Regions from separate parts of the Bradyrhizobium sp. BRP20 genome, predicted to be linked through region 3. Evidence: predicted binding sites of a transcription regulator. Region 3 holds the regulator's gene; each other region holds the start of a gene.
The links. Region 3 encodes PhoB, which activates phosphate uptake and scavenging genes when phosphate is short. Its sites were predicted from a motif close to TGTCATNNANCTGTCAT; they were not measured.

Region 1: the regulator PhoB is predicted to act here: its motif matches at 2,568-2,584, upstream of I6F33_RS33585 (DUF2794 domain-containing protein).
Region 2: the regulator PhoB is predicted to act here: its motif matches at 3,307-3,323, upstream of I6F33_RS06310 (DUF47 domain-containing protein).
Region 4: the regulator PhoB is predicted to act here: its motif matches at 3,821-3,837, upstream of I6F33_RS24270 (YbhN family protein).

What each region holds. Positions count from the first base shown of each region.
Region 1 is NZ_JADYVY010000023.1:9,182-16,666, reverse strand. Features, by position in the region: gene I6F33_RS33600 (ABC transporter permease) at 1-149, shown strand, start outside; gene I6F33_RS33595 (Bax inhibitor-1/YccA family protein) at 431-1,222, shown strand; gene I6F33_RS33590 (GNAT family N-acetyltransferase) at 1,473-2,003, shown strand; gene I6F33_RS33585 (DUF2794 domain-containing protein) at 2,134-2,505, opposite strand; gene I6F33_RS33580 (thioredoxin family protein) at 3,035-3,811, opposite strand; gene acnA (aconitate hydratase AcnA) at 4,043-6,763, opposite strand; gene ccmA (heme ABC exporter ATP-binding protein CcmA) at 7,005-7,485, shown strand, end outside.
Region 2 is NZ_JADYVY010000002.1:354,527-362,011, reverse strand. Features, by position in the region: gene I6F33_RS06325 (peptide chain release factor 3) at 1-1,137, opposite strand, end outside; gene sugE (quaternary ammonium compound efflux SMR transporter SugE) at 1,296-1,610, shown strand; gene I6F33_RS06315 (inorganic phosphate transporter) at 1,603-2,607, opposite strand; gene I6F33_RS06310 (DUF47 domain-containing protein) at 2,620-3,264, opposite strand; gene I6F33_RS06305 (branched-chain amino acid ABC transporter permease) at 3,421-4,389, opposite strand; gene I6F33_RS06300 (branched-chain amino acid ABC transporter permease) at 4,392-5,255, opposite strand; gene I6F33_RS06295 (ABC transporter substrate-binding protein) at 5,331-6,551, opposite strand; gene I6F33_RS06290 (ABC transporter ATP-binding protein) at 6,607-7,353, opposite strand; gene I6F33_RS06285 (ABC transporter ATP-binding protein) at 7,346-7,485, opposite strand, start outside.
Region 3 is NZ_JADYVY010000001.1:106,171-113,655, reverse strand. Features, by position in the region: gene argF (ornithine carbamoyltransferase) at 1-437, opposite strand, end outside; gene I6F33_RS00510 (aspartate aminotransferase family protein) at 437-1,645, opposite strand; gene I6F33_RS00505 (GcrA family cell cycle regulator) at 2,105-2,617, shown strand; gene phoB (phosphate regulon transcriptional regulator PhoB) at 2,917-3,624, opposite strand; gene phoU (phosphate signaling complex protein PhoU) at 3,647-4,363, opposite strand; gene pstB (phosphate ABC transporter ATP-binding protein PstB) at 4,375-5,196, opposite strand; gene pstA (phosphate ABC transporter permease PstA) at 5,193-6,038, opposite strand; gene pstC (phosphate ABC transporter permease subunit PstC) at 6,043-7,032, opposite strand; gene pstS (phosphate ABC transporter substrate-binding protein PstS) at 7,168-7,485, opposite strand, start outside.
Region 4 is NZ_JADYVY010000011.1:19,413-26,897, forward strand. Features, by position in the region: gene I6F33_RS24255 (hypothetical protein) at 24-458, shown strand; gene I6F33_RS24260 (EAL domain-containing protein) at 463-2,862, opposite strand; gene I6F33_RS24265 (ferritin-like domain-containing protein) at 3,072-3,578, opposite strand; gene I6F33_RS24270 (YbhN family protein) at 4,009-5,091, shown strand; gene I6F33_RS24275 (hypothetical protein) at 5,191-7,137, shown strand.

The DNA of each region.
Region 1 (7,485 bases), on a different contig from region 3:
CGCGGCTGATGACGCTGAGCTTCGTCTGGCAGGCCGGCAGCGCCGCCGGCGTGGTCGCCGCCGCGCTGGTCGTGACCGTCGGGCTCGGGCTTGCCGGCACGCTGCTGGCATTGAACAAAAAGCCCGCGACGGTGTTGCGAAATTTGTGACAAAATGTAGCGGCTGATCGAGCTGCCCGGAATCGGCCCGGTTTCCGCGATTAACCACGCTACCCCGTCAACTTCGCGTCAGGATTGACGCCGAGGGCGACATTCAGCCGCGCGTGGAAGGTTGCGGCGAATGTGTTAGTTTCCCACATATCGGATGGGTTCGGAGTCCCGATTGTGAGCCAAAATTAAATCGGCTGGCAGCGGTCTCCGAGATAGAATTTGACGAACCGGCGGCATGGCGACCCTCGTGCCGGACCGGACCAACCAACGGGAATTCGACCATGTCGGACCTAGACCGTAACTACGCTTCTCCTTTCGGCAGGGCCGCCGGGCGTGTTGACGCCGCGACGGTCGATGCCGGCCTGCGCGCCTATATGCTGCGCATCTACAACTACATGAGCATTGGCCTGGCCATCACCGGCCTTGCCGCGCTCGGCGTCTACATGGCCGCCGTGACCGACGTTCCGACGGCGGACGCCGTCCGCGTCGGCAAGGTGTTCCTGACACCGTTCGGCTACGCCATGTTCGTCAGCCCCCTGAAGTGGCTGTTCATCCTGGCGCCGCTCGCGATGGTGTTCGTGATCTCGGCGGGCATCAACCGTCTGGCACCCTCGACCGCCCAGATCCTGTTCTGGGTATTCGCGGCGCTGATGGGCATCTCGCTGTCGTCGATCTTCCTGGTGTTCACGCACACCTCGATCGTGCGGGTGTTCTTCATCACCGCGGCGACCTTCGGTGCGCTGAGCCTCTACGGCTACACCACCAAGCGTGACCTGACCGGCATGGGCTCGTTCCTGTTCATGGGCCTGATCGGCATCGTTCTCGCCAGCCTGGTGAACCTGTTCCTGGCCAGCTCGATGCTGCAGTTCATCGTGTCGGTGGTCGGCGTGCTGGTGTTCTCGGGCCTGACCGCCTGGGATACCCAGCGGCTGAAGAACGACTACATCTACGGCTATGCCTCGGCCGGCGGTGACGTCGCAGAGCGTTCGGCCATCACCGGCGCACTGTCGCTGTACCTGAACTTCATCAACCTGTTCACGCTGCTGCTGCAGCTCCTCGGCCAGCGCGAGTAAGCTCTGAGACGAGAGAACGGACACGAACCCCGGCCGAAAGGCCGGGGTTTTTGTTTTGAGGGTACGGCCTCTCCCCGTCATTGCGAGGAGCTCGCGACAAAATTGCGCAGCAATTTTGCGCCGATGCGACGACGCAATCCAGAGCCCCTCCGCAGATGCATTTCTGGATTGCTTCGCTGCGCTCGCAATGACGGGTGTGGAGGCAGCGCAGCCTCTTCCGGCCCCTCAGGGAACGCTCTATCCTCCCCCCATGTCCGCACCCGATATCAGGCCCACCACCGAGGCCGACCTCCCCGCCGTCACCGCCATCTACCAGCAGGCCGTCCGCGAGGGCACGGCGACGTTCGAGCTGGAACCGCCCGACCTCTCGGAAATGACGCGCCGCTATCGCGCGCTGATCGACGGCGGCTATCCCTATTTCGTCGCCATGCTGGACGGCCGCGTGGCCGGCTATGCCTATGCCGGCGCCTACCGGCCGCGGCCCGCCTATCGCTTCACGGTGGAGAACTCGATCTATCTCGATCCGTCCTTCCACCGCCGCGGCGTCGGCTCAATGCTGCTGGAACGGCTGATCGTCGAATGCGAAGCGCGCGGCTTTCGCCAGATGATCGCTGTCATCGGCGATTCCGCCAATGCCGGGTCGATCGGCGTGCACACAAGGTGCGGCTTCAAGATGATCGGCACGCATCCCAGTGTCGGGCTGAAATTCGGCCGCTGGCTGGACACCGTGATGATGCAGCGCGACCTCGGCGAGGGCGCAAGCACGGTGCCGGGGAAGTAGTTCATCCGTCATTCCGGGGCGATGCACAGCATCGAACCCGGAATCCATTGAACGGCAGGGGCGGTGGAGGGAGGGATGGATTCCGGGCTAGCGACTTCGTCGCGCCCCGGAATGACGATCGATGGTTCGTCTACACCACCGCCAGTTTGCGATCGATCACCAGCAGCACCCGCTCGAGCTCGTGGCCGCGGCGCAGGATCAGGCCGGTCGCCGAGATCACGCTGTACATGCCCTGCTTGCGCGCCAGGCGCGGGTCCTTCTCGATGCGATAGATCGGCACTTCCGAGGCGCGGCGATAGACCGAGAACACGGCGCGGTCCTTCAGGAAGTCGATGGCATAGTCGCGCCATTCGCCGTCGGCGACCATGCGGCCGTAGAGATTGAGAATCCGGTGCAGCTCGAGCCGGTTGAACGTCACCCGGTTCGGCTGCGCATGCGCCGCGGCAGGACGCGCCGCCGCGCGCTGCTCGCTCGGATCGGCATCCTCCGACGTCAGACTCATGGGAAGCGCCTCCTCATCGCACGGCTACCCGCGTCCGCCAAGATCGTCCCGGAACCGCGTTCGTGACAATTGCATGATTGCGCCAACCGTTCCGCATCGCAAGGGGCTCGACCCATCGAATCGGCGTCGCATCAGGACACACGCAAGGGTGGAACTCCGTCGCGGCAAACCGTCACGGGATCGTTAGCAGGAATCATAGTATCGCCGCTTTTCCGCCAACCGCCTGCCGCCCTGCACTGCGAAAAGGGTGACGTGCGTTGACCCGGTCCTTTCGGTTCCGGATTCCTCAGCCCCCAGCCCCCCGGGGTCGAACAGGATCGGGTCTGTACGCACGACAAGGAGGGCCAACGCAAGTTGGTCCTTTTTTGTTTGTGCCGAGATGTTTCCGGTCTGCCGTCATTCCGGGGCGCGCGAAGCGCGAGCCCGGAATCCATTTACCATCACACAAGCTGAGAAATGGATTCCGGGTTCGCGCCAAGAGGCGCGCCCCGGAATGACGAGCATCAATTGCTGAGACGTTCTGCCTGCTTCAATGCAGCGACGTGTAGGCCGCACCCAGCATCGGGCCCGGCCTCTCGCGGCTGCCGTCCTGGATGTAGACCACCGCGCCGTCGACGCCGTCGCGCGTGAGGTTCTCGATCGGCACCGTCCAGCTCTCCGGACGGCCGGTCCAGTCGCCGACCTTGAGCAGGCTACGTACCACATTGTGATAGGTGACCTGCTGTCCCTTGTTCTCGCCGCGGGTGATCGCGATCGGCACCGACTTCGCGATCGAGCAGATCCAGACCTCGCCCTTAGAGACCGTGGGCTCCTTGCTTGCGGCGACCGACACGTTGATCTGCTTGCCCGAGAGCGACACCGTGACCGGCACGCTCATCACGCCGGTGCCCTTGTCGGTCTTGCCGATCGCGTTCTCGATGCCGGCGCGATCGCTGCCGATGACATGGGTGGAGCCGTTGACCACGACCTGCGGCGTGTAGACCTCGCGGTCGCCGCGCATGCGCGAATAGGCACGCTGCCGTGCAGAGAAGCGCGAATCCGCCAGCGTGTCCTTCCAGCCGAGATAGTCCCAATAATCGATCGGCATGCTCAGCGCGATGACCGAGGGGTCCTTGGAGAGATCGCCGATGATCTGGTCGGCGGGCGGGCAGGAGGAGCAGCCCTGCGAGGTGAACAATTCGACGACGGCGCGGGGTTCAGCTTCGGCAGGACGAATGACGGCGATGATCGCACATATGCCGAGAGCTCCCGACCAGAGGGCGCCGGACCAACGTGGAATCAGATGGGAAGCCGTCATTGTCGTCATGTCGAACGCCGCACACCGTTGCTCTCAGGGGGAAATCTTATCGCCGGATGGTCACCGTAGTCTTACGGGGCGCGGTACATTCATCCATCCGGGCCACCGTCCAAAGGGAGGTTTTCCGCCGGGCGGGCCCATCTGAAGCGTACCGCAAACGCGCGAAGGCGGCCTTTGATAGGCCGCCTTCGTTAAGGCTTCTACTCACTTCGCAGTGAGCCATCATTCACAAATCCGCGTTTACGCCGCGAGCTTGCGCAGCACGTAGTGCAGGATGCCGCCGTTGCGGTAGTAGTCGAGCTCGTCCAGCGTATCGATGCGGCAGAGCAGCGAAACGCGCTGCAGCGAACCGTCGCCGGAGACGATCTCCGCGGTCAGCTTCTGGCGCGGCTTGAGGTCGCCGACGAGGCCGCGGATGGTCACCTTCTCGTCACCCTTCAGCCCAAGCGACTGCCAGGAGGTGCCTTCCTCGAAGGTCAGCGGCAGCACGCCCATGCCGACCAGATTGGAGCGGTGGATGCGCTCGAAGCTCTGGCAGATCACGGCGCGCACGCCGAGCAGGCGCGTGCCCTTGGCGGCCCAGTCGCGCGAGGAGCCATTGCCGTACTCGGCACCCGCGAACACCACCAGCGGCACCTTCTCTTCCTGGTACTTCATCGCGGCGTCGTAGATCGACATCTGCTCGCCGTCGGGCCAGTGCTTGGTCAGGCCGCCCTCGGGGATGTTTCCGTCCGCGCCCTTCAGCATGAAGTTCTTGATGCGGATGTTGGCGAAGGTGCCGCGCATCATCACTTCATGGTTGCCGCGACGCGTGCCGTACTGGTTGAAGTCGGCCGGACGCACCTGGTGCTCGCTGAGATATTTGCCGGCGGGCGAGGTGAGCTTGATCGAGCCGGCCGGCGAGATGTGGTCGGTGGTGATCTTGTCGCCGAACATGGCGAGAATGCGCGCCTCGACGATGTCGGTGACCGGCTCCGGCTCCTTCTTCATGCCTTCGAAGTAGGGCGGGTTCTGCACATAGGTCGAAGACATGTTCCAGCGATAGGTCTCACTCTCGACCGTCTTGATCTTGCGCCAGTTGGTGTCGCCCTTGAACACGTCGGCATACTTCTTCTTGAAGATCGACGCGGTCACGAACTTCTTCATGAAGGCGTTGATCTCCTTGGTCGTCGGCCAGATGTCCTTCAGGTACACCGGCTTGCCGTCCTTGCCCTCGCCGAGCGGCTCGGTGGCGAGGTTCTTGGTGACGCTGCCCGCGAGCGCGTAGGCGACCACCAGCGGCGGCGAGGCCAGGTAGTTCGCCTGCACATCCGGCGAAACGCGGCCTTCGAAGTTGCGGTTGCCGGAGAGCACGGCGGCCGCGACGACGCCGTTGTCGTTGATCGACTTCGAGATCTCCTCAGGCAGCGGACCGGAATTGCCGATGCAGGTGGTGCAGCCGAAGCCGACCAGGTTGAATCCGACTTTGTCGAGATCGGGCTGCAGACCGGAATTGGCGAGATATTCCGCGACCACCTGGCTGCCCGGCGCGAGCGAGGTCTTCACCCACGGCTTGGCCTTGAGGCCCTTCGCAGCCGCATTGCGCGCGAGCAGGCCGGCACCGATGAGCACGCTCGGGTTCGAGGTGTTGGTGCAGGAGGTGATCGCAGCGATCACGACGTCGCCATGGCCGATGTCGAAGTTCTTGCCGTCGACGGGGAAACGCTTGGCCGGCTCCTCGGCCTTCTTGTACTCGCTGGCAAGCGCGAGCGAGAAGCCGTCCGCGACGGTCGGCAGCGCGATGCGGCCTTCGGGACGCTTCGGGCCGGCCATCGACGGCACGACGTCGCCGAGGTCGAGGGTCAGCGTTTCCGTGAACACGGGGTCGGGCGACTTGGCCGTGCGGAACAGGCCCTGCGCCTTGGCATAGGCCTGCACCAGCGCGACGCGGGCCGAGGCACGGCCGGAGGTCTTGAGATAATCGAGCGCGGCGGCATCGACCGGGAAGAAGCCGCAGGTCGCGCCGTATTCGGGCGCCATGTTGGCGATCGTCGCCTTGTCGGCGACCGAGAGATGGTCAAGGCCGGGGCCGAAGAACTCGACGAACTTGCCGACCACGCCGAGCTTGCGCAGCATCTGCGTCACGGTGAGCACGAGGTCGGTCGCGGTGACGCCTTCCTTCAGCGCGCCCTTCAGCTTGAAGCCGACGACGTTGGGCAGCAGCATCGACAGCGGCTGGCCGAGCATGCAGGCTTCCGCCTCGATGCCGCCGACGCCCCAGCCGAGCACGGCAAGGCCGTTGACCATGGTGGTGTGCGAATCGGTGCCGACCAGCGAATCGGGATAGGCCACCTCGAAGGTGCCGGTCTTCTTACCGACGGTCATCTTCTCCTTCTTGGTCCAGACCGTCTGGGCCAGATATTCGAGATTGACCTGGTGGCAGATGCCGGTGCCGGGCGGCACGACGGAGAAGTTCGAGAAGGCCTTCTGGCCCCACTTCAGGAACTCGTAGCGCTCCTGGTTCTGCTTGTATTCCTCGGTGACGTTCTTGCCGAAAGCCTTGTTGTCGCCGAAGAAGTTCACGATCACGGAATGGTCGATGACGAGATCGACGGGCACCAAGGGGTTGATCTTCTCAGGCTCGCCACCGAGCTTCTGCATCGCGTTGCGCATCGCGGCGAGGTCGACCACCGCGGGCACGCCGGTGAAGTCCTGCATCAGCACCCGCGCCGGCCGGAAGGCGATCTCATGCTCCAGCGACTTCTTGCGCAGCCATTTCGACACCGCGACGATGTCTTCCTTCTTGACCGAGCGGCCATCCTCGTTGCGCAGCAAATTCTCGAGCAGGACCTTCATCGAGTAGGGAAGTTTCGAAATTCCCTTCAGACCATTCTTCTCGGCGGTGGGCAGGCTGTAATAGACATAGGTCTTGGCGCCGACCTTGAGAGTCTTTTTGCATTTGAAGCTGTCGAGCGAGGTCATGTAGGAGATCCCAATTGCTAGTTATACCCGGCAGGGTATTTTAACACCGTCAGCGTATCAGGCTGGGCCGCTTGCAGGGGCAGGTTGAGTTGCTGCATCAAGTAGTTCCGGGCTTATAGAAGCTTTCTAACCGCGCCGCCACAGCCACTATCGTGCCGCAGCAATTCGCGAGCCAAAAATTCCCATGCGCTACCCCAAGATTTCCTGAGGCCCGGCTGTGAGCGGACTGAACCAAGGCGACATGCGGCTGTCAGGTCACGGGCTGAGATGCGTGCGGGGCGGGCGCGAGGTGTTCGCCGGGCTCGATTTCGCGGCCGGGTCGGGCGAGGCCGTGGCTGTGGTCGGCCGCAATGGATCGGGCAAGACCTCGCTGCTGCGGCTGATCGCGGGCCTGCTCGTTCCGGCCGGCGGGACGATCGCGCTGGAGGGGGGCCATAGTGAGCTGACTTTGGCGGAGCAGTGCCACTATCTCGGCCATCGCGATGCCCTGAAGCCGGCGCTGAGCGTGGCCGAAAACCTGACGTTTTGGGCTGATTTTCTCGGCGGCGAGCTTTTCGATGCCGTCGAGAGCCTTGCCAAGGTGGGGCTCGACCACGCCATCCATCTGCCCGCCGGATTCCTGTCCGCGGGACAGCGCCGCCGGCTCTCGCTGGCGCGGCTGCTGACGGTCCGCCGCCCGGTCTGGCTCCTGGACGAGCCGACCAATGCGCTTGATGTCGCCG
Region 2 (7,485 bases), on a different contig from region 3:
CGTGCCGTGGTTGGGAATGCCGACGACGTCGCCGGCGAAGGCTTCGTCCGCGACCGAGCGGTCCTGCGCGAAGAAGAATTGCGGGCTCGACAGCGGCATGCTCTTGCCGGTGCGCACGAGCTTGGCCTTCATGCCGCGGCTGAGCTTGCCCGAGCACAGGCGCGCAAACGCGATGCGGTCGCGGTGGTTGGGATCCATGTTGGCCTGGATCTTGAACACGAAGGCGCTCATCCTGGGATCGGTGGCCTCGACCTTGCGCTGGTCGCTGTCCTGCGCGCGCGGCTCGGGCGCAAACTTGCCGAGGCCCTCCAGGAGGTCTCCGACGCCGAAATTACGTAGCGCGCTGCCGAAATAGACCGGCGTCAGATGTCCCTCGCGGAACGCGTCCAGCTCGAACGGCTTCGACGCCTCGGTGACGAGCTCGAGCTCGTCCTTCACGGCGGAGACATCGAGATTGGCGTTGAGCTTGGCAAGCTCTTCGATCTCGATCTCGAGCGCCGCGCCGGTCTTGGCGCCACCGCCTTCGAGCAGGCGCACGCCGCCATTGACGACGTCATAGGTGCCGAGGAAGTCGCGGCCGCGGCCGACCGGCCAGGTCATCGGCGTGGTGTCGAGCGCCAGCGTCTTCTCGATCTCGTCGAGCAGCTCGAACACGTCGCGGCTCTCGCGGTCCATCTTGTTGATGAAGGTGATGATCGGGATGTCGCGCAGACGGCACACCTCGAACAGCTTTCGGGTGCGCGCCTCGATACCCTTGGCCGCGTCGATCACCATCACGGCGGAATCGACCGCCGTCAGCGTGCGATAGGTATCTTCCGAAAAGTCCTCGTGGCCCGGCGTGTCCAAGAGGTTGAAGACGAGGCCTTCGAACTCGAAGGTCATCACCGAGGTCACCACCGAGATGCCGCGTTCGCGCTCGATCTTCATCCAGTCCGAACGCGTGTTGCGCCGCTCGCCTTTGGCCTTGACCTGGCCGGCGAGGTTGATGGCGCCGCCGAACAGCAGCAGCTTTTCGGTCAGCGTGGTCTTGCCGGCGTCGGGATGGGAGATGATCGCAAAGGTCCGCCGCCTCGCCACCTCGGCGGCAAGCGGGGAACGGGCCGGCGATTCGGCTGTGGTGGCGGCGATGTCGGACATGGCGGGAGCGTGTGGCAGGGAAAACGGGCCTGATCAAGCCTCATTTGGTGATTGCGAAGGTTTCCGGCCAGCCCCATATCCCCCTTTTGGGAGGACGACCTCCCTGCCCATCAGCACACCAGCCGCGGGGACGACCCTGCCTTGAATGGAGGGTCGTCATGGCCTGGAGCATCCTGTTCGTCGCCGGTCTCCTCGAGATCACCTGGGCCATCGGCCTGAAATACACCGAGGGCTTTAGCAAGCTTGTCCCGTCCGCGGTCACGCTCGCGGCCATGGCCGGCAGCGTCATCCTGCTCGGATTTGCGCTCAAATCCCTGCCCGTCGGAACCGCCTATGCGGTCTGGACCGGCATCGGCGCGGTCGGCACCGCGACGCTCGGCATGGTTCTGTTCGGCGAGCCGGCGACGGCCTTCCGCCTCGCCAGCATCGGCCTGATCGTCGCCGGCATCATCGGACTGAAGCTCGTCACTTGACGAGCTGGACCACCCACCAGGTCAGCGCGGCCACGATGCCTGAGGCCGGGATCGTGATCACCCAGGCATAGACGATCGAGCTTGCGACGTTCCAGCGCACGGCCGAGACGCGGCGGGCGGCACCGACGCCGACGATGGCGCCGGTGATGGTGTGGGTGGTCGAGACGGGAACCCCGAGATAGGTCGCCATGAACAGGGTCACCGCGCCTCCCGTCTCGGCGCAAAAGCCCTGCATCGGGGTCAATTTCGTGATGCGCAGGCCCATGGTGCGGACGATGCGCCATCCGCCCATCAGCGTGCCCAGCGCCATCGCCGCCTGGCACGACAGCACCACCCAGAACGGCACCGAGAACTCGCTGCCGAGATGGCCCTGCGAATAGAGCAACACCGCGATGATGCCCATGGTCTTCTGCGCGTCGTTGCCGCCATGGCCGAGCGAATAGAGCGAAGCGGAGACGAATTGCAGGATGCGGAAGGCGCGGTCGACCGCGAACGGCGTCGAGCGCACCGAGGCCCAGGACACGATCGCAACCAGCGCCATTGCGAGCAGGAAGCCAACCAGCGGCGACAGCACGATCGCCAGCACGGTCTTGGACAGGCCGCTCCACACCGCGGCCGAAATACCGGCCTTGGCCAAGCCGCCGCCGACGAGCCCGCCGATCAGCGCGTGCGACGACGACGATGGAATGCCGAGCGCCCAGGTCACGAGGTTCCAGACGATGGCGCCGACGAGGGCTGCGAAGATCACCTGGGCGTCGACGACCGCGGGATCGATGATGCCGGTGCCGATGGTCTGGGCGACGTGCAGCCCGAACACCAGGAACGCGATGAAATTGAAGAAGGCGGCCCAGAACACCGCGAATTGCGGCCGCAGCACGCGGGTCGAGACGATGGTCGCGATCGAATTGGCGGCGTCGTGCAGGCCGTTCAGGAAATCGAACAGCAGCGCGACGGCGATCAAGCCGACCAGGACGGGAAAAGCCAACGCAGCATCCACGGCGGCCCTGCCCTACACTTGCTCGATGACGATGCTGTTGATCTCGTTGGCGACGTCATCGAAACGGTCGGCCACCTTCTCGAGATGGTCGTAGATCTCGACCCCTACGATGAAATCCATCGCATTGCCGTCGCGATGCTTGAGGAACAGCTCCTTCAGGCCGATGTCGTGGAGATCGTCGACACGGCCCTCAAGCTTGCCGAGCTCCTCGGTGATCGCGGTCAGCATGGCGACGTTCTTGCCGATCTCCTGCATCAGCGGCAGCGCACGGCCGACCAGATTGGCGCATTCGATCAAGAGTCCGCCGATCTCGCGCATCGGCGGCTCGAAGCTGCGCACCTCGAACAGCATCACGGCCTTGGCCGTCTGCTGCATCTGGTCGATGGCATCATCCAGCGACGTGATCAGGTTCTTGATGTCGCCGCGGTCGAACGGGGTGATGAAGGTGCGGCGCACCGCCGTCAGCACCTCGCGGGTGATATTGTCGGCGTCGTTCTCGAACTGGTTGACGCGCTGGCAATAGACCGGCGTCTCCTCGCCCCCGTTAAGCATGCCCTGGAGCGCGACCGCGCCCTGGATCACGGTCTGGGCATGGCGGTCGAACAGGTCGAAGAACCGCTCTTCCCTGGGCAGGAACGCACGAAACCATCGCATCATGGGGGTAGGCTACCGGTTGGAAATGGTCAGGCCCGTGAGGGCTGTCATAAAACTGTCATAGACCATTTTCGATCCGCGCGCGTGTCGCCTCACGCCCGCGGAGCCGGGTCATCCACCGCTTTCATGCATCAATGAAACTGATGCAACATCAGTTACTTAGAGCGAACGTCGGAAGTAATGCGCGATTTCGCCGACGACGCCGCGGCGGAAGGTGAGCACGCAGACCACGAAGATCGCGCCTTGGATCACCGTCACCCACTGGCCGAAGCCGGCCAGATATTGCTGCATGGCGATGATCACGAAGGCGCCGACCACGGGACCGAAAACGGCGCCGAGCCCGCCGACCAGCGTCATCAGCACGACCTCGCCCGACATCGTCCAGTGCACGTCGGTGAGCGAAGCGTTCTGCGCCACGAACACCTTCAGCGCACCGGCAAGGCCGGCGAGCGTCCCCGACAGCACGAAGGCCAGGAACTTGTATTGGTCAGTACGGTAGCCGAGCGAGATCGCGCGCTGCTCGTTCTCGCGGATCGACTTCAGCACCTCGCCGAACGGCGAGTTGATGATGCGGAAGATCAGGAGGAAGCCGGCGAGGAAGCCGACCAGCACCACATAGTACAGCACCGTCGGCTTGGACAGATCGAGCAGGCCGAACATGCGCCCCTGTGGGATGCCCTGGATGCCGTCCTCACCATGGGTGAACGGGGCCTGGAGATAGATGAAGTACAGGAGCTGCGACAGCGCCAGCGTGATCATCGAGAAATAGATGCCCTGGCGGCGGATCGAGATGTAGCCGGTGACGATCGACAGCACGAATGCCGCGGCGACGCCGACGAGAATGCCGAGCTCCGGCGGCAGCGCCCAGACCTTCAACGCATGCGCGCTGCAATAGCCGGCCGTCCCCAGAAACATCGCGTGGCCGAACGACAGCAAGCCGCCATAGCCGACCAGCAGGTTGAAGGCGCAGGCGAGCAGCGCAAAGCACAGCGCCTGCATCACGAAGAACGGGTAGACGCCCGTGAACGGCACCGCTGCGAGCAGCAGCGCCATCACTGCGAATACAATCATCTCGTCGCGCATCGCGCGCGGGGTCACAGGAAGCGTGTCGTCCGTCAGGGTTGTCATCTTTAGGCCGCCCTTCCCGTCAATCCCGTCGGCTTCACCAGCAGCACCAGCACCATCAGCACGAACACGACGGTGTTGGACGCCTCGGGGTAGAAATATTTGGTCAGGCCCTCGATCACGCCGAGCGCGAAGCCGGTGATGATGGAGCCCATGATCGAACCCATGCCGCCGATCACCACCACCGCGAACACCACGATGATGAGATCGGCGCCCATCAGCGGCCGCACCTGGTTGATCGGCGCCGAGAGCACGCCGGCCAGCGCGGCAAGGCCGACGCCGAGACCGTAGGTGAGCGTGATCATGCGCGGCACGTTGATGCCGAAGGCACGCACCAGCGTCGGATTTTCAGTGGCGGCGCGCAGGTAGGCGCCGAGCTGCGTCTTCTCGATGAGAAACCAGGTCGCAAGGCACACCGCCAGCGAGAACACGACGACCCAGCCGCGGTAGATCGGCAGGAACATGAAGCCGAGATTCATGCCGCCCCTGAGCTGGTCGGGAATGGCGTAAGGCAGGCCCGAGGAGCCGAAATAGTTCTGGAACACGCCCTGCACGATCAGCGCGATGCCGAAGGTCAGGAGCAGGCCGTAGAGATGATCGAGCCCGGTCAGCCATTGCAGCATGGTCCGTTCCAGGATCATGCCGAAGATGCCGACGATGATCGGCGCCAGCAGCAGCGCCCACCAATAATTGATGCCACCGAGGTTCAACAGGAAATAGGCGACGAAGGCGCCCATCATGTAGAGCGCGCCGTGGGCGAAATTGATGATGTTGAGCATGCCGAAGATGACGGCAAGCCCGAGACTGAGCAGCGCGTAGAACGAGCCGTTGATCAATCCCACCAGTAGCTGAGCGTAGAGAGCCTGCATCGATCCCGCACCCGGTCCCTTCTATTCCTCAACAACAGGCCGGCGCGGCTGCGCGCCGGCCTGCATCGTTCACCGTTACTTCTTCACCAGCGGACAGGCGCTTTCCGACAGCGGCCGGAAGGCCTGGTCGCCGGCGGTCGTGCCGATCAGCTTATAATAGTCCCAGGGCGCCTTGGATTCCTCGGGCTTCTTGACCTCGAAAAGATAGGCCGGATGCAGCTTGCGACCGTCGGCGCGGATCGAGCCCTTGCCGAACAGCGCATCATCCGTCGGCATCTCCTTCATCTTGGCGACGACCTTGGCCCCGTCATGCGGGTTGCCGCCCATCGCCTCCAGGGTCTTGAAATAGTGCAGCAGGCCCGAGTAGACGCCGGCCTGCACCATCGAGGGCATTGCCTTGTTCTTCATGCGCTCGGAAAAGCGTTTGGAGAAGGCGCGCGTGCCGTCATTCAGGTCCCAGTAGAAGGTCTCGGTGAAGTTCAGGCCCTGCGCCACCTTCAGACCGAGCGAGTGCACGTCGGTGATGAAGAGCAGCAGGCCCGCAAGCCTCTGGCCGCCCGAGACGATGCCGAACTCCGCCGCCTGCTTGATGGTGTTGGTGGTGTCGCCGCCGGCATTGGCCATGCCGATGATCTTGGCTTTGGAGGCCTGCGCCTGCAGCAGGAACGAGGAGAAGTCGGCAGTGTTCAGGGGATGCTTGACGTTGCCGATCACCTTGCCGCCCGACTTCACCACGACCGCGGCGGTGTCGCGCTCGAGGGCATGTCCAAAGGCGTAGTCCGCGGTCAGAAAGTACCAGGTGTCGCCGCCCGCCTTCACCAGCGCCTGCCCGGTGCTGTTGGCGAGCATATAGGTATCATAGACCCAGTGGACCGTGTTCGGCGAGCATTGCGCGTTGGTGAGATCCGACGTCGCAGCACCGGTGTTGATCAGGATCGAATTCTTCTCTTTGACGATGTTGTTCACCGCCAGCGCAACGCCGGAGTTCAGGACATCCATGAAGATGTCGACCTTCTCGACGTCGATCCATTGCCGTGCAATCGTGGAGCCGATATCGGGCTTGTTCTGGTGGTCGGCAGAGATCAGGTCGAGCTTCCAGCCCTTGGCAGCGAGCCCGGAATCCTCAATCGCCATCTGGGCTGCGACGGTCGAGCCGGCGCCGCCGAGGTCGGCATAGAGTCCCGAATTGTCGGTCAGCACGCCGATCTTGACGTTCTTGTCCTGTGCGACTGCGCCGCCTGCCGCGCCGAGCGCCAGGGCCGTCGCGAGCAACATTGCCGAAATGCCGTGCTTCATAATCTGCCTCCCAATATTCCTTTGATAGTTACTCTCGATCGTCCCGCCTGCTCGGCTACACGCCGAGATAGGTGTGGAGCTTGTCCATGTTGGCGGCAAGCTCCGAATTGGAAAACCCGTCAATGATCTTGCCGTGCTCGACCACGTAGTAGCGGTCGGCGACGGTGGAGGCGAAGCGGAAATTCTGCTCGACCAGGAGGATGGTGAAGCCCTCCTTCTTGAGCCGCGCGATGGTGTGGCCGATCTGCTGGATGATGACGGGGGCAAGGCCCTCGGTGGGCTCGTCCAGCATCAGGAAGCTCGCGCCGGTGCGCAGGATGCGCGCGATCGCGAGCATCTGCTGCTCGCCGCCCGACAGCTTGGTGCCCTGGCTGTTCAGCCGCTCCTTCAGATTCGGGAACAGCTCGAAGATCTGCTCGAGCGACAATCCGCCTTCGCGGATCACCGGCGGCAGCATCAAATTCTCGCGGACATCGAGGCTGGAGAATATGCCCCGCTCTTCCGGGCAGAAGGCGACGCCCATGCGCGCGATCTTGTCGGAGGTCGCGCGGATGATCTCCTGGTTGTTGAACTTCACCGAGCCGGTGCGCTTGCCGATGATGCCCATGATCGACTTCAGCGTTGTCGTCTTGCCGGCGCCGTTGCGCCCGAGCAGGGTGACGACCTCGCCCGCGTTCACGTCGAAGTTGATCCCGTGCAGGATGTGAGACTCGCCGTACCAGGCTTCCAGGTTGCGGACTTGCAGGATGTTCCCGCCGGTCGCAGCCCTGGCCGGAGCCTCGGCGATCGCAGTGTCAGGCATGACCGGCTCCCAGGTAAGCTTCCTTGACGCGCTCGTCCTTGGTGAGCTCGGAGTAATGGCCCTGCGCGAGCACCTGCCCGCGCGTCAGCACGGTGATGATGTCGGAGAGGTTGGCCACGACACTCAAGTTAT
Region 3 (7,485 bases):
ATGAGGTCGGCCATCACCTGGCAGGGATGCGAACGCCGCGTCAGGCCGTTGATGACGGGCACGGTGGCGTTGGCCGCAAGCTCCAGCAGCGCATCATGGTTGAGGATGCGGATCATGATGGCGTCGACATAGCGCGACAGAACCCGCGCGGTGTCGGCGATGGTCTCGCCGCGGCCGAGCTGCATCTCGGCGCCGGTGAGCATGATCGCCTCGCCGCCGAGCTGGCGCATGCCGACGTCGAACGAGACGCGGGTGCGGGTCGAGGGACGCTCGAAGATCATCGCCAGCGTCTTGCCCTCGAGCGGCCTGACCGGCTGCTGCGCCTTCTGCTTCGCCTTCATGGCGGAAGAGGCGGCGAGCATGCTCTTGAGCTCCGAGAGCGGCAGCTCGTTGATGTCCAGGAAGTGCTTGGGAGCTTTGTTGGGCGTCGTGCTCATCAGCTTGCCGCCCGCTTGGTCTGGCTGGAGGAGATCGCAGCGCAGGCGCGCTCTAACCGGCCGACGCTGTCCTCGATCTCCGCTTCCGTGACGATCAGGGGCGGCAGGAAGCGCACGACATTGTCGCCGGCCCCGACGGTGAGCAGCTTTTCGGCGCGCAGCGCCGCGACGAGATCGCCCGAGGGCACCACCGCCTTGATACCGATCAGCAGGCCCTCGCCGCGCACCTCGCTGACGATTTCGGGATGACGATCGATCACGGAGGCGAGCTTCTGCTTGAGCAGCAGCGACATCTTCTGCACGTGGTCGAAGAAGCCGGGCTTGAGCATGACATCGAGCACGGCGTTGGCAGCCGAGATCGCGAGCGGATTGCCGCCGAAGGTGGAGCCGTGCGAGCCGGGCCCCATGCCGGCCGCCGCGTCCGCGGTCGCCAGCACCGCGCCGATCGGAAAGCCGCCGCCGAGCGCCTTGGCGAGCGACATCACATCCGGTGTGACGCCGGTGCGCTTGTAGGCAAAGAGCTCGCCGGTGCGGCCCATGCCGGTCTGCACCTCGTCGAAGGCGAGCAACAGGCCGCGCTCGTTACAGAGTTCGCGCAGCGCCCTCAGGAAGGCGTGAGGTGCAGAACGAACGCCACCCTCGCCCTGGATCGGCTCGATGAGAATGCCGGCGGTGTGCGGACCAATCGCCTTCTTCACGGCGTCGAGGTCGCCGTGCGGCACCTGATCGAAGCCGTCCATCGGCGGACCGAAGCCCTCGAGATATTTCGCAGAGCCGGTGGCGGCGAGCGTCGCCAGCGTGCGGCCATGGAAGGCACCCTCGAAGGTGATCATGCGGTAACGCTCCGGATGCCCCTTGGAGAAGTGATGGTGGCGCACCAGCTTGATCACGCCTTCCAGCGCCTCGGCGCCGGAATTGCAGAAGAACACGAAGTCCGCAAAGCTCTCATTGCAGAGGCGGCTTGCGAGCTTCTCGCCGTCAGGGCTCTGGAACAGGTTCGACATGTGCCAGAGCTTGGTCGCCTGCTCCTGCAACGCCTTGACCAGCGCGGGATGGACATGGCCGAGCGCATTCACCGCGACACCCGAGGTGAAATCGAGATAGCGATCGCCGTTGGTCGCGATCAGCCAGCAGCCTTCGCCGCGCTCGAAACCGAGGTCGGCCCTGGCGAAAACGGGGAGCAAATGCGGCGCTGCGCTGTTAGTCATGACGTCACTTGAATGTTGCGGACGGTGTGAGGCATGCATTGCGCGACGCACCATCGACCGGCCCCGGAAAACGAAACGTGCCGCCTTTTAAGGGCGGCACGTGGCACTATCTTATGCCTGGCAAGACGGGTGTCAATGCCGCCCGGAAAGCCTCGCGAAACGCTGATTCCGTAGTCTTGCGGTGCCGATTTTGCGGGTTTTTCACCACGGAACATGTGGAAGCGAGTCGGCGGACTCTTGCGCGGGAGTCACGCCATATTGTAGCGTTTGGACTGTCAGATACGACATCTCGTGCAGCAGTTCTGATCCCAGAAGTCCTCATGTACCGGCGTAAACGTTCGGGCGTCTTGAGCGCGCCCGGCGAGCCTTAAGGGATTCTGACGGCACGGGTTTTTCAAGGCTAAAGCATTCGCTGCGAAGGCCCCAGGATGGCAGGCGCGCAGCGAGGGAAAGGGTGCAATGACGGTTTTGACCTGGTCCGATGATCGCGTCGAGCAGCTGAAGAAGCTCTGGGAGGCCGGACTTTCGGCCAGCCAGATCGCGGCGGAGCTCGGCAATGTGACCCGCAATGCCGTGATCGGCAAGGTGCACCGGCTCGGCCTGTCCGGCCGCGCCAAGAGCCCTTCATCGGCAGCGCCGCGGCCGCGCAAGGCACGGCCCGCGCAGCATATGATGCGGGTGACCCGCCCCGTCGCGCGCGGCAACACCGCGTTGGCGCAGGCCTTCGAGGTCGAGTTGGAAGCCGAGCCGGTTACCTACGACAACGTTGTGCCGATGAGCCAGCGGCTGTCGCTGCTGGAATTGAACGAGGCGACCTGCCACTGGCCGGTCGGCGATCCCTCGAGCCCGGATTTCTTCTTCTGCGGCGGCAAGGCGCTCTCCGGCCTGCCCTACTGCGCCCAGCATTCGCGCGTGGCCTATCAGCCCGCAGCGGACCGCCGTCGCGCAGCACCGAAACCGGGCACGCGGTGAGCTTGCGGAATTCCCTGATCGCCAAGCTTTGATCGCCAAGCTTGATCGCCAAGACTGCAGCCGTCACACGATGACGGCTCCCAATCGCTCGGTGTCATCCCCGCGAATGCGGGATCCGTAACCGCGGGGCGCAATCGTTGCGCGAGATGGTCACTCCGAGTCTTCGCCAAACCACGTCCTGTGGCTAATCGCGAACAGCGCAAGCGCTCGCGCTGAGATCCCGGGCTGGCGCTGCGCGCGCCCCGGGATGACGGTCGAGATCGGCGCCGCAGTTCGCCAAACCAGCTGTCGCTGGCGCTTTATGTCTGCTCAGCCTTCGCGAAGCGATCGTCCAGCGCGTAGCCGGCGCCGCGGACGGTGCGGATCGGGTCCTGCTCGCGGCCGAGATTGAGCAGCTTGCGCAGGCGGCCGATATGCACGTCGACGGTGCGCTCGTCGATGTAGATGTCGCGGCCCCAGACGCTGTCGAGCAGCTGCTCGCGCGAGAACACGCGGCCGGGATGCTCCAGGAAGAACTCCAGCAGGCGATATTCGGTCGGACCGAGATCGATCGGCCGGCCCGAGCGCGCCACGCGGCGCTTGTCGCGGTCGAGCTCGATATCGCCATAGGCGAGCACGGTGGCGAGGCGCTCGGGGCTCGCGCGCCTGAGCAAGCCCTTCACGCGCGCAAGCAGCTCCGGCACCGAGAACGGCTTGACGATATAATCATCCGCGCCGGTCGCGAGCCCGCGCACCCGTTCGCTCTCCTCGCCGCGCGCGGTGAGCATGATGATCGGCAGCTGCTTGGTCTCGGGGCGGGTCCGAAGCCGCCGGCACAGCTCGATGCCTGACAGGCCCGGCAGCATCCAGTCGAGCACGATCAGATCGGGAATGTGCTCCTTGAGGCGGGTGTCGGCGTCATCGCCGCGCATCACCGTCTCGACGTCATAGCCGTCGCCTTCGAGGTTGTAGCGAAGAAGCTCGGTGAGAGCTTCCTCGTCCTCAACCACCATAATGCGTGCGCCCATGTGGTCGTAGCTCCTTAAGTCGTCAGGTGTTCGGCACCGTCGTGGCGAAGGTCGTCATGTCGCCCTTCGGCCGCTTGTCGGTGATCGCCTGGCCCTCGATCATGTAGAACACGGTCTCGGCGATGTTGGTGGCGTGGTCGCCGATCCGCTCGATGTTCTTGGCACAGAACATCAGGTGGATGCAGAACGAGATGTTGCGCGGATCCTCCATCATGTAGGTGAGGAGCTCGCGGAACAGCGAGGTGCAGATGGCGTCGACTTCTTCGTCGCCCTTCCACACCGCCATCGCCGCCGGCAGGTCGTGCGCGGCATAGGCGTCCAGCACCGACTTGACCTGCTGCTGCACGAGGTCGGTCATGTGCTCCAGGCCGCGGAACAGCTTGAGCGGATGGAAATCCGTCTCCAGCGCCGCGACGCGCTTGCCCATGTTCTTGGCGAGATCGCCGATGCGCTCGAGATCGGTCGCAACGCGCATCGCGCCGACGATCTCGCGCAGGTCGACGGCCATCGGCTGGCGGCGGGCGATGGTGAGCACGGCGCGCTCCTCGATGCGCTTCTGCAGCGCGTCGAGCTCGACGTCGGTGGCGACGACGCGCTGGCCGAGCGCGACGTCGCGGCGGATCAGCGCGTCGACGGAATCGACGATCATGCGCTCGGCGATGCCGCCCATCTCGGCGACCAGGCGGGTGAGCTCCTGAAGGTCGCTGTCGAAAGCCTTTACGGTATGTTCAGAACCCATGTTCCGTCTCCTCAGCCGAACCGGCCGGTGATGTAATCCTGCGTGCGCCGATCGCTCGGCGACGTGAAGATCTTGCTGGTGTCGTCGAACTCGATCAACTCGCCGAGATACATGAAGGCGGTCTTGTCGGAAACGCGCGCCGCCTGCTGCATGTTGTGGGTGACGATCGCGATCGTGTAGTTCTCGGACAATTCCTGGATCAGCTCCTCGACCTTGGCGGTCGAGATCGGGTCGAGCGCCGAGCAGGGCTCGTCAAACAGGATCACCTCGGGCCGCACCGCGACGGTGCGGGCGATGCAGAGGCGCTGCTGCTGGCCGCCGGAGAGCGACAGGCCGGAGGCATTGAGCTTGTCCTTGACCTCGTTCCACAGCGCGCCACCGCGCAGCGCCTTCTCGACGCGGTCGTCCATCTCGGACTTGGAGATCTTCTCATAGAGACGAATGCCGAAGGCGATGTTCTCGTAGATCGTCATCGGGAACGGCGTCGGCTTCTGGAACACCATGCCGACCCGGGCGCGGAGCAGGTTGAGGTCGAGCTTGGGGTCGAGGATGTTGGTATGGTCGAGCAACAGCTGACCGTCGGCGCGCTGGCCCGGATAGAGGTCGTACATCCGGTTGAAGATGCGCAGCAGGGTGGACTTGCCGCAGCCGGACGGGCCGATGAACGCCGTGACGCGGTTGGTGCCGAGCGCCAGGTTGATGTTCTTCAACGCGTGGTGGTCGCCGTAGTAGAAGTTGAGGTTGCGCGCCGTGACCTTGGCGGGCGCCTCGGGCAGGGGCTGCGAGCCGGGATGAACGGTCGGTGCGCTGACGGAAACAGACATTTCACTCATTTTGCAGTCCTCTCGGCGCCAAGGATGCGCGCGCCAATGTTAAGGGCAAGCACGGTCAGGGTGATCAACAGCGCGCCGCTCCAGGCGAGTTGCTTCCAATACTCGTAGGGGCTCTGCACGAAGTTGTTGATGGTGACAGGCAGGTTCGCCATCGTCTTGTTCAGGCCGAGGCTGAAGAACTGGTTCGATAGTGCCGTGAACAACAGCGGCGCGGTCTCGCCGGCGACTCGGGCGGTCGCCAGCAGCACGCCGGTGATGAGGCCGGAGCGCGCGGCACGATAGGCGATACGCTTGATCACCAGCGAGCGCGGCAGGCCGAGCGCGCTGGCAGCTTCGCGCAACGGATTCGGCACCAGCAGTAGCATGTCTTCGGTGGTGCGCACGACGACCGGGATCACGATGACGGCAAGCGCCAGCGCGCCCGCAATCGCCGAGAAGCCGCGCATCGGCACCACCACCGCGCCATAGATGAAGAGGCCGATGATGATCGAGGGTGCCGACAGGAGAATGTCGTTGATGAAGCGGATCACCGAGGTCAGCTTGTCGTTGCGGCCGTACTCGGCGAGATAGGTGCCGGCGAACAGGCCGAGCGGCGCGCCGATGCCGACGCCGATCACGGTCATGATCAACGAGCCGACGATGGCGTTGCGCAGGCCGCCCTCGGTCGATCCGGGCGGCGGCGTGTCAGCTGTGAAGACCTGGAGGTTGAGCCCGGCCAGGCCGTTGTAGAGCAGCGTGACCAGGATCAGCGCGAGCCAGGTGACGCCGAAGGCGGCGGCTGCGATGCAGAGGCCGCGAATGATGATGTCCCAGCGGCGGCGGCGCGAATAGATCGGGTTCATGGCTTCACTTCCCGGCCTTGGTTTCGAGGCGCAGCAGCATCAAACGGGCGGCAGCGAGCACGAAGAACGTCAGCACGAACAGCAGGAGGCCGAGCAGGATCAGGCCGGACTGGTGCAGGCCGTCGCTCTCGGCAAATTCGGAGGCGATCGCCGCCGAAATCGTCGTGCCCGGCGCGAAGATCGACGAGGAGATCCGGAACGAGTTGCCGATGATGAAGGTCACCGCCATGGTCTCGCCGAGCGCCCGGCCCAGCGCCAGCATGACGCCGCCGATGATGCCGACGCGGGTGTAGGGGATCACCACGCTGCGGACGACCTCCCAGGTGGTGCAGCCGACGCCGTAGGCGGCTTCCTTCAGCACCGGCGGCACCGTCTTGAACACGTCGACCGAAATCGAGGTGATGAAGGGCAGCACCATGATGGCGAGGATCAGCGCGGCGTTGAACAGGCTGAGATAGGACGGGGGCCCTGCGAAGATCGCACCCAGCACGGGGACGCCGTCGAACACCCTGATCATGAAAGGCTGGAAGGTGTTGGCCAGGAACGGGCCGAGCACGAAGAAGCCCCACATGCCGTAGATGATCGAGGGGATGCCGGCGAGCAGCTCAACCGCCATGCCGATCGGGCGCCGCAGCCATTGCGGGCAGAGCTCGGTGAGGAAGATCGCAATGCCGAGACCGACGGGAATGGCGATCAGCATCGCGATGAAGGAGGTGACGAGCGTGCCGTAGATCGGCCCGAGCGCGCCGAGCACCGGCGGATCGGCCGAGGGCGCCCAGCGCTGCGTCCACAGGAAGGAGATGCCGAACTCCTGGATCGCCGGGAAGGCGCCGACGATCAGCGAGATGATGATGCCGCCGAGGATCAGCAGCACCGAGATCGCGGACAACCGCGTGATCCAGTAGAAGGTGACGTCGCCGAGCTTGAACGCGCTCAAGGCCTTGGCGCGATCATATGGACCGGCAGCATCAATCACATTGCTCTCAACAGCCATCTCAGCCACGCCGATCCCCTATACCCGTTTTATGTACGCTTGTTGTTGGTGGCGCGCTCCGGATGCGGCAGGAGGCCGATCCGGAGCGGAGATCTTGCAGCGCCCCGGAACCGTGTCCGGGACACATATAGCGCCTTAGCTCTTGATCTCGGCAGCCCAGGTCTTCTCGATCTGCTGGACGACGCTGTCCGGCATCGGAATGTAGTCGAGCTCCTCGGCCATCTTGCCGCCGTTCTTGAAGGCCCAGCGGAAGAACTTGATCGCTTCCTGCGCGGCCGCCTTGTCGGTGGCGGACTTGTGCATCAGGATGAAGGTCGCCGCCGTGATCGGCCAGGACTTCTCGCCGGGCTGCTCGGTCAGGATGACGTAATAGCCGGGAGCCTTGGACCAATCGGCGTTGGAGGCGGCCGCCTGGAAGGCCTCGACGGTCGGCTGCACCGGCTTGCCGGCCTT
Region 4 (7,485 bases), on a different contig from region 3:
CCCGGCCATCCTACAAGCGAGGCATGGCTGAGACGACCTTTTTTCCGCGCCGCCTGATTCTCGGCGCCGCGATGATCTCCGGTGTGTTGCTGGCGCTCGCGGTGCACATGCTGGGCGCGCGCTACGGTCTCGATCTCGGCCGCCTCTGGCGCTCCGACACGCATGATTTCATTCCGGCGGGCGCCGCCATCGCTTGGTGGCTGATCGCCACCGTCGGCTTCTCCGGCGGCTATTTCACGGCGAGCCTGATGCAGAGCGCCGTCTCCGGACAGATCCCGCAGCGGATGCGGCAATTCCTGATCGCGGTCGGCGTGCTGCTGCTTGCGGGAGCGGGTCAGGCGGCGTCGGCGCCGAGCCCGATCCCGACCGTCTCGGGCGTGCTCGCCGGGCTTGCCGCCCTGTGTCTCGGCGCCGTGATGGCGTTCTGCGGCGCGCATTTTGCGCTGCGCCGAAGCTGACCTCTCAAGCCGACGCGCGCAGCCGCGGCCGTTCCAGCATGATCGCGACATCCGAGGCGGGCCGCGGCTTGCTGAACAGATAACCCTGCGCCTGGGTGCAGCCCTCGCGCCGGAGCAGCTCGAGCTGCGCGTCGTTCTCGACGCCCTCCGCCGTGGTGACGATGCCGAGGCTGCGGCCGAGGCCGGTCACGGCGCGAATGATTGCCATGGAATCCTCGCGCGTCGCCAGCTCCGACACGAAGGAACGGTCGATCTTGATTTTGTCGAACGGGAAGCTGCGCAGATAGCTCAGCGACGAATAGCCGGTGCCGAAATCATCGAGCGAGATCCGCACGCCCATGGCGCGCAGCTCGTGCAAGGTCGTCAGCGTCGCCTCGCTGTTCTGGAGCAGAACGGATTCGGTGATCTCGAGCTCGAGGCGGCGCGCACCAAGTCCCGAGGCGGCCAACGCCTCGGTCACACCCGCGATCAGGTTCGGGCTCTTGAACTGCACAGGCGACAAATTGACGGCGACATCGACATCGTCGGGCCAGGTGGCCGCGTCGGCACAGGCGGAGCGCAGCACGAACTCGCCGAGCTGAACGATGAGCCCGGTCTCCTCGGCCAGCGGGATGAAGCTGATGGGCGCGATCAGTCCGCGCTGCGGATGGTTCCAGCGTAGCAGCGCCTCGAAGGCGACGACGCGACCGCTGGCGACCTCGCGGATCGGCTGGTAATAGACCTCAAACTCGTCGCGTTGCAGCGCCGCGCGCAGATCCATTTCCAGAAGGCGCCGCGCCTGCGCACGCGCATCCATGCCGGTCTCGAAGAAGCGGTAGGTGCCGCGGCCATCCGCCTTGGCGCGATAGAGCGCAAGATCCGCGTTCTTGAGCAGCTCGTCCGGATTGCTACCGTCCTGCGGCGACAGCGAGATGCCGATCGAGACGCCGATCACGATCTGATGGTCGTCGATCTGGTAAGGCGCCGAGATCACCTCGACGAGGCGTCCGGCAAGCGATCGCGCGGCGATCTCCTCGGAGCGTCCGATCTGGACCACCGCGAACTCGTCGCCGCCGAGCCGCGCCACGGTGTCCTGTTCGCCGACGGTGGCCTCGAGCCTGCGGCCGACCTCCTTGAGCAGCGCATCGCCGATGGGATGGCCGAGCGAGTCGTTGATGTCCTTGAAGTGATCGAGATCGAGGCAAAGCACCGCGAGCTGGTCGCCCGACTTGGTCTGGCGCAGCCCCTGCTCGAGCTGTTCGTGGAACAGCACGCGGTTCGGCAGGCTGGTCAGCGCGTCATGTCGCGCCATGTGCGAGATCTTGGCCTGCGCCTCCAGCCATTCGGTGATGTCCTCGAAGGTCGCGACCCAGCCGCCGCCCTGCATCGGCTGGTTGACGACCCGGATGGAGCGGCCGAACCGGTTGACGACGTCGGTCGTGGTGCGGCCCTCGCGCGCGTCGGCGACGAGGCGGGCGAAGAATTCATCGGCGTCGCCCTGCCATTGGCCCTTGGCCTGCTCTTCCCTGAGCACGTCGACCAGCAAGCGGCCGGCGAGCGGCACGTCGGTTCGACGGAGCATCGCGGCATAGCGCTCGTTGAACAGGATGATCTTGCCTTCCGCGTCGAACATGCACAGCCCCTGCGACATGTTCTCCAGCGCGCTGTCGAGCACGATCTGCTGGCGGCCCAGTTCGCCTTTGGCGCGGCGGTCGAGCAGCGCGGCCACGAGCGCAATCGCGATGATCGCGACGGCGGCGCCGGCAGTCAGGAACGACAGCGAGGCCGGCGGGACCGAGAGCCCGCTGATCGCGATCGTCGGGTCCGGCGTCAACAGCACCGCGCCCATCGCGGTGAAATGATGGGCAACGATCGCGAGCGTCAACAGAGCAGTCGCGCTCAGCGCATGCCGAATGCCGTCACCTCGCGCGGCGACGAACAGCGCGAGCGCTGCGAAGACGATTCCGAACAGCACCGAGGCGGCAACCGTGCTCCCGATCCAATCCAGCCGTGCCGGCATCTCCAGCGCCGCCATGCCGGTGTAATGCATCGCCGCGACACCAAGGCCGACGATGGCGCCGCCGACGACGATCCACACCGGGCGCGAGGACGCCACGGCGATGCTGAGGCCCACGAAGGTCAAGGAGATCGCAAGCATCAGCGACAGAATTGTCACCGGGATGTTGTAGGCGCCGGCGCTTCCCGGGCCGTAGGCCAGCATCGCGATGAAATGCGTCGCCCAGATGCCGCATCCGCTCACGGCCGCATCCAGGGCGATCCAGGCCAGGCGCCCGGCTCCGTGCGTCGCGCGTGCGCGCTGAAACAGGCTGATCGCCGCGGCGCTGGCGAGCAGGCACACCGCGCCCCCAAGGGCCACCAGTCGCCAGTCATGCTCGTCGGTGAGACAGTAGAGAACTTGATACATTGCCGGCCCCTATCGACCCGCACTTGAGCCGACAGTGGTGGACGATCGGTAACCGGCTACAAACCTGCTCCGGAAGTGGTGAATGGAAGATGAGCGAGTTCGCTCACATTGCTGATCCTGGCGACGGCGCACCGAAGCAGCACCACGGCAGCGGGAAGCGAACAAGCACACCGCGCGGACCGTCGCGCGGCGCTCGTAGTTTCCTCTACTCAGCTCGCCGCGCGCAGATTCACCTTGCTCTCGGCGAGTGTCGTCAGCTTCTGGTCGGTCGCCTTCTCCTCCTCGAGCGTCTTGGCGAGCACCGCCGCACAATCGTTGCGGCCGAGCTGCTTGGCCCAGGCGATCAGGCTGCCGTAGCGGACGATCTCGTAATGCTCCGCGGCCTGCGCCGCATTGATCAGGGCCGCGTCGAGCACCGCCTTGTCGGCGACTTCGCCGGCGGTCTCGTCGGCTTCCTCGATGATGCCGTCGATGGCCGGGCAGTCGACCGCCTTCACGGGGACGCCGTGCATCTTGAAGACCTCCTCGAGCCGCGCAACGTGCTGCTTGGTTTCCTCGAGGTGCGTCAAAAAGCCCTGTTTCAGCTGCGGATCAGTGGCCTTGGTCGCCATCTTCGGCAGCGCCTTGGTGAGCTGCTGCTCGGCGTAATAGATGTCCTGGAGCTGATGTACGAACAGGTCGTTCATGGTCTTGATGTCTTTTGTGAACAGTCCCATCGTTCCGATCCTCTCGGGTCTTGGGAACACGGAGGCGCCGGCTTGCACGAAAAAGCCGCGTATTCCGCCATGTTCGATTGCTGATGGAGGCTAACGACCACGCGGCATCGACGTTCCAAAAACGCCGATACGGCTCTGCGTTGGAACAATGCGGACGGCGCCGGGATCTGAGATCGTATCGGCACGGTGAGCGCGCGGATGGAGCCTGGTTTCGCGACTCATATGCTTAACGCGCCGCCGATATGAACCGCGTATGACAAAGTTGCCCGCCGAACGCAGAACCTATTGTTGTCAAGGGCTGCACAAGCCGCTGATTTTGCCTTAAATGAGCTGGATCATGCCTAGCGATCGATGCCTGCCTTTTGGCCGTGATCGCACCCGACCGGCCAATGTCTGGCCCGGTCGGTCTTGCCCCCCGCCGGGAGGATGAATGCACGGACTGCTGCCCGCGCTGAAACGCGGCTTCAATAGATGGATCGGCTGGCGACGGCTCGGCGTCGCCGCGAGCATCTTCATCATCGGGTTTGCGATCACCACGCTGGTGCGGACGCTCAAGGGCATCGATACCGGGGTCATCCTGACCGCGTTGACGGAGATTCCCCGCGGCAACATCGGGCTGGCGGCGATCTGCGTCTTCTTCGCGTTCTGTACGCTGACCTTCTACGACTATTTTGCGCTGCGAACGATCGGCAAGAAGCACGTGCCCTATCGCATCGCGGCGCTGTCCAGCTTCACGTCCTATTCGATCGGGCACAACATCGGCGCCACGGTCTTCACCGGCGGCGCGATCCGTTTCCGGATCTATTCGGACTACGGACTGAACGCGATCGACGTCGCGAAGATCTGCTTCCTGTCCGGCCTGACCTTCTGGCTCGGTAACATCTTCGTGCTCTCGATCGGCATGGCCATCCATCCGGACGCGGCCTCCTCGATGGATCAGCTGCCCTCCTCGCTCAACCGGTTGATCGCCCTCGGCGGTCTCGCATCGATCGGCGCGTATCTGGTCTGGCTCTGCATGGGCGAGAAGCGCCGTGAGCTCGGCCAGAAGGGCTGGAAGGTGGTGCTGCCCTCGGCGCCGCTGACCTTGGTGCAGATCCTGATCGGCGTCGTTGATCTCGGCTTCTGCGCCACGGCAATGTACCTCTTGATGCCGGCCAACCCGCCGATCGACTTCATGTCGCTCGCGGTCGTGTTCATCCTGGCGACCCTGATCGGCTTTGCCAGCCACGCGCCGGGCTCGATCGGCGTGTTCGATGCCGCCATGCTCGTGGCGCTGCCCCAGTTCGGCCGCGAGGAGCTTCTGGCCACGCTGCTGGTGTTCCGTATTCTCTATTTCGTGATCCCGTTCGGCCTTGCCATCTCCATCATGGGCACGCGCGAGCTTTGGACGAATGTGGTCGCGCCGTGGCAGGAGCGGCGGCGGCTGGCGGAAGCCTGCGCGCAGGCCAACCTGCCCAAGGAGGTGACGCCGATGGAGCGCGAACGGCTGCTACGGCGGGCCAGCAAGCGCTGAGCCGCCGACGCCACCTCCGCAATCGTCGGGCAAGGGTTGCAGGCCGCGGCACAATCCTCTCTTATTTCCGCCTCAACTTTGCCGTTGAAGACGCGGGCCATGATTTCCGTATTCCTTCGCACCCTCTCGGCCGGCGCCGTGCTGCTTGCCGGCATCCTTGCTTTGCCCGAGCGCGCCGCCGCGCAGGACGCCGGCACCATGCAGATCAGCTGGGAGGTGCGTAACCGCTTCCGGCTATTCCGCGAGGAGCGCGACTTCCTGCTCCATGTCGAGAACGCGCGCAACCGCAGCATTCTGGCCGCCGAACAGTCCCTGGAGCTCCAGAGCGAGGGCCGCGGCTGGGCCCGCAACATGGTCAACCGGCTCTGCATCGACCTGCAGGGCCGGGTCAACCAGCCCTGCACCCGCGATAATGTCAAAGAGAACTACATCACGCCGATCGACCATCCCGTGACGGTGCGCCTGACCGGCGCGGTGCCGGTCGGCGCCACCTGCGCCTGGTCGTTCGATGACGGCGACGGGCCGCAGAGCTCGACCTTCGACTGCGCCGAGCCGATCAATTTGCGCGTCCGCTACGGCAAGCCGACGGTTGCGACCGTCGATGTCTCGGCCGGCTCCGATCCGACCCAGCGGGTCCAGACCGAGATTCAGGTCCGCGACATCTTCATCGCAGGTCTCGGCGACAGCATCGCCTCCGGCGAAGGCAATCCGGACCGGCCGCTGGCGCTGTCGGACGAAGGATTCTGCTTCCGCTCCTATCTCGGCACCGCCGGTGCGCAGTACTACCGGCCGAGCCGCCACGGCTTCAAGGGCGGCCGCGCCTGCGAGGCGCCGGATACGCTCGCCAACTGGCAACGCTACAGCGCGCTCTGGTTCAATGCGCCGTGCCATCGATCGCTCTACAGCTATCAGGCGCGCACCGCGCTGGCGCTCGCGGTGCGCTACACCCACATCGCCGTGACCTTCCTGCCGCTCGCCTGCACCGGCGCCAGCATCGGCGACGGGCTGCTCGGCTCGCAGCGCGCCCGCGAATGCCCGCCCGGCAAGACCGGCGTCTGCAACACCAGCGTGAACGCGCAAGTCGCCGAGCTGCGGGAAGCCGTCACTGCGGCGAAGAAGCGCCAGCCCGATCGCACGCTCGACCTCGTGCTGCTCTCGGTCGGTGCCAACGACGTCTATTTCTCCGGTCTCGTCGCCGACGTCATCGTCGAAACCGCGACCGAGCGCGCGCTGTTCCGCCGCTCCGGCGTGTTGGCGAGCGTCGACGATTCCCGCGATGCGCTCCAGCGCGAGCTGCCGCAGAATTTCGTCAAGCTGCGCGAGGCGCTGAAGCCGCTGGTCGGCGGCGACCTCTCGCACGTGGTCTATGTCTCCTATGCCAATCCTGCGCTCGCCGACGGCGGCGCGCCCTGCCGCGGCGGCCGGGCCGGCTTTGACATCCACCCGTCCTTCAATGCCGATCCGCAGCGCCTTTCCCGCGTCTCCGCCTTCGTCGACAGCGAATTCCTGCCGCAGCTGAAGGGGCTCGCCACCTGCACCCGCGGTGCGCTGTGCCGCGATCCCGAAGCCGACCGCATGACCTTCGTCGATGCGCACCAGGCCGCGTTCGCCGAGCACGGCTTCTGCGCCCGTTCCGGCAACGATCCCGAATTCGACCGCAGCTGCTTTGCCGCGAACGGCCAGAGCTTCGATCCCGACATCGTCAGCGCGGCGAGCCAGCCGATGCTGTGCGGCCGCGGCGCCTCGGAGTACCGCGCCTACCTGCCCCGCGCGCGCTGGATCCGCGACGCCAATGACAGCTATTTCGCCGCGATGACCTATCCGCAGGGCCTGCCGGCGGCGAGCCAGCCGACCGACATCCACGATGCGGCCTGGGGCGTGCTCTCCGCCGTCTATGGCGGCGCGGTGCATCCGAGCGCCGAGGGCCATGCCGCGATGGCCGACGCGGCGCTGCCGGCGGCGAGCGCCGTGCTCGGACTCGACGCCGTGCCGCCGAACGTGACGCGCGGACTGCTGCCGCAGCTGCTGCCCAGCGCGCAGCAATAGCGCGCGCTGTCTCCACACACTCACCGTCATCGCCAGGCTTGACCGGGCGATCCAGTACTCCGTGACAGCAGTGATTGAATCGAGACGCCGCTGCGTACTGGATTCCCCGCCTTCGCGGGGAATGACAGCGGTGGTTTGATAGGGTTTCCCAACACCGATCATCCCCCACTTCGCCGTTCCATCGATCCAAAAACAGCATCGATCGATACTGCCTTGAACTTGGACACTTCGCCGCGCGCACCTCTAGGACTCGTGTCGGGCAAACGGCCGAGGCCTAAGAGTGGCGCGTGATGAGCGTAGTGGCGTCCGCAGCGGACGTAAGGCGGTCTCGCGTCAGCCTGTTCCTCC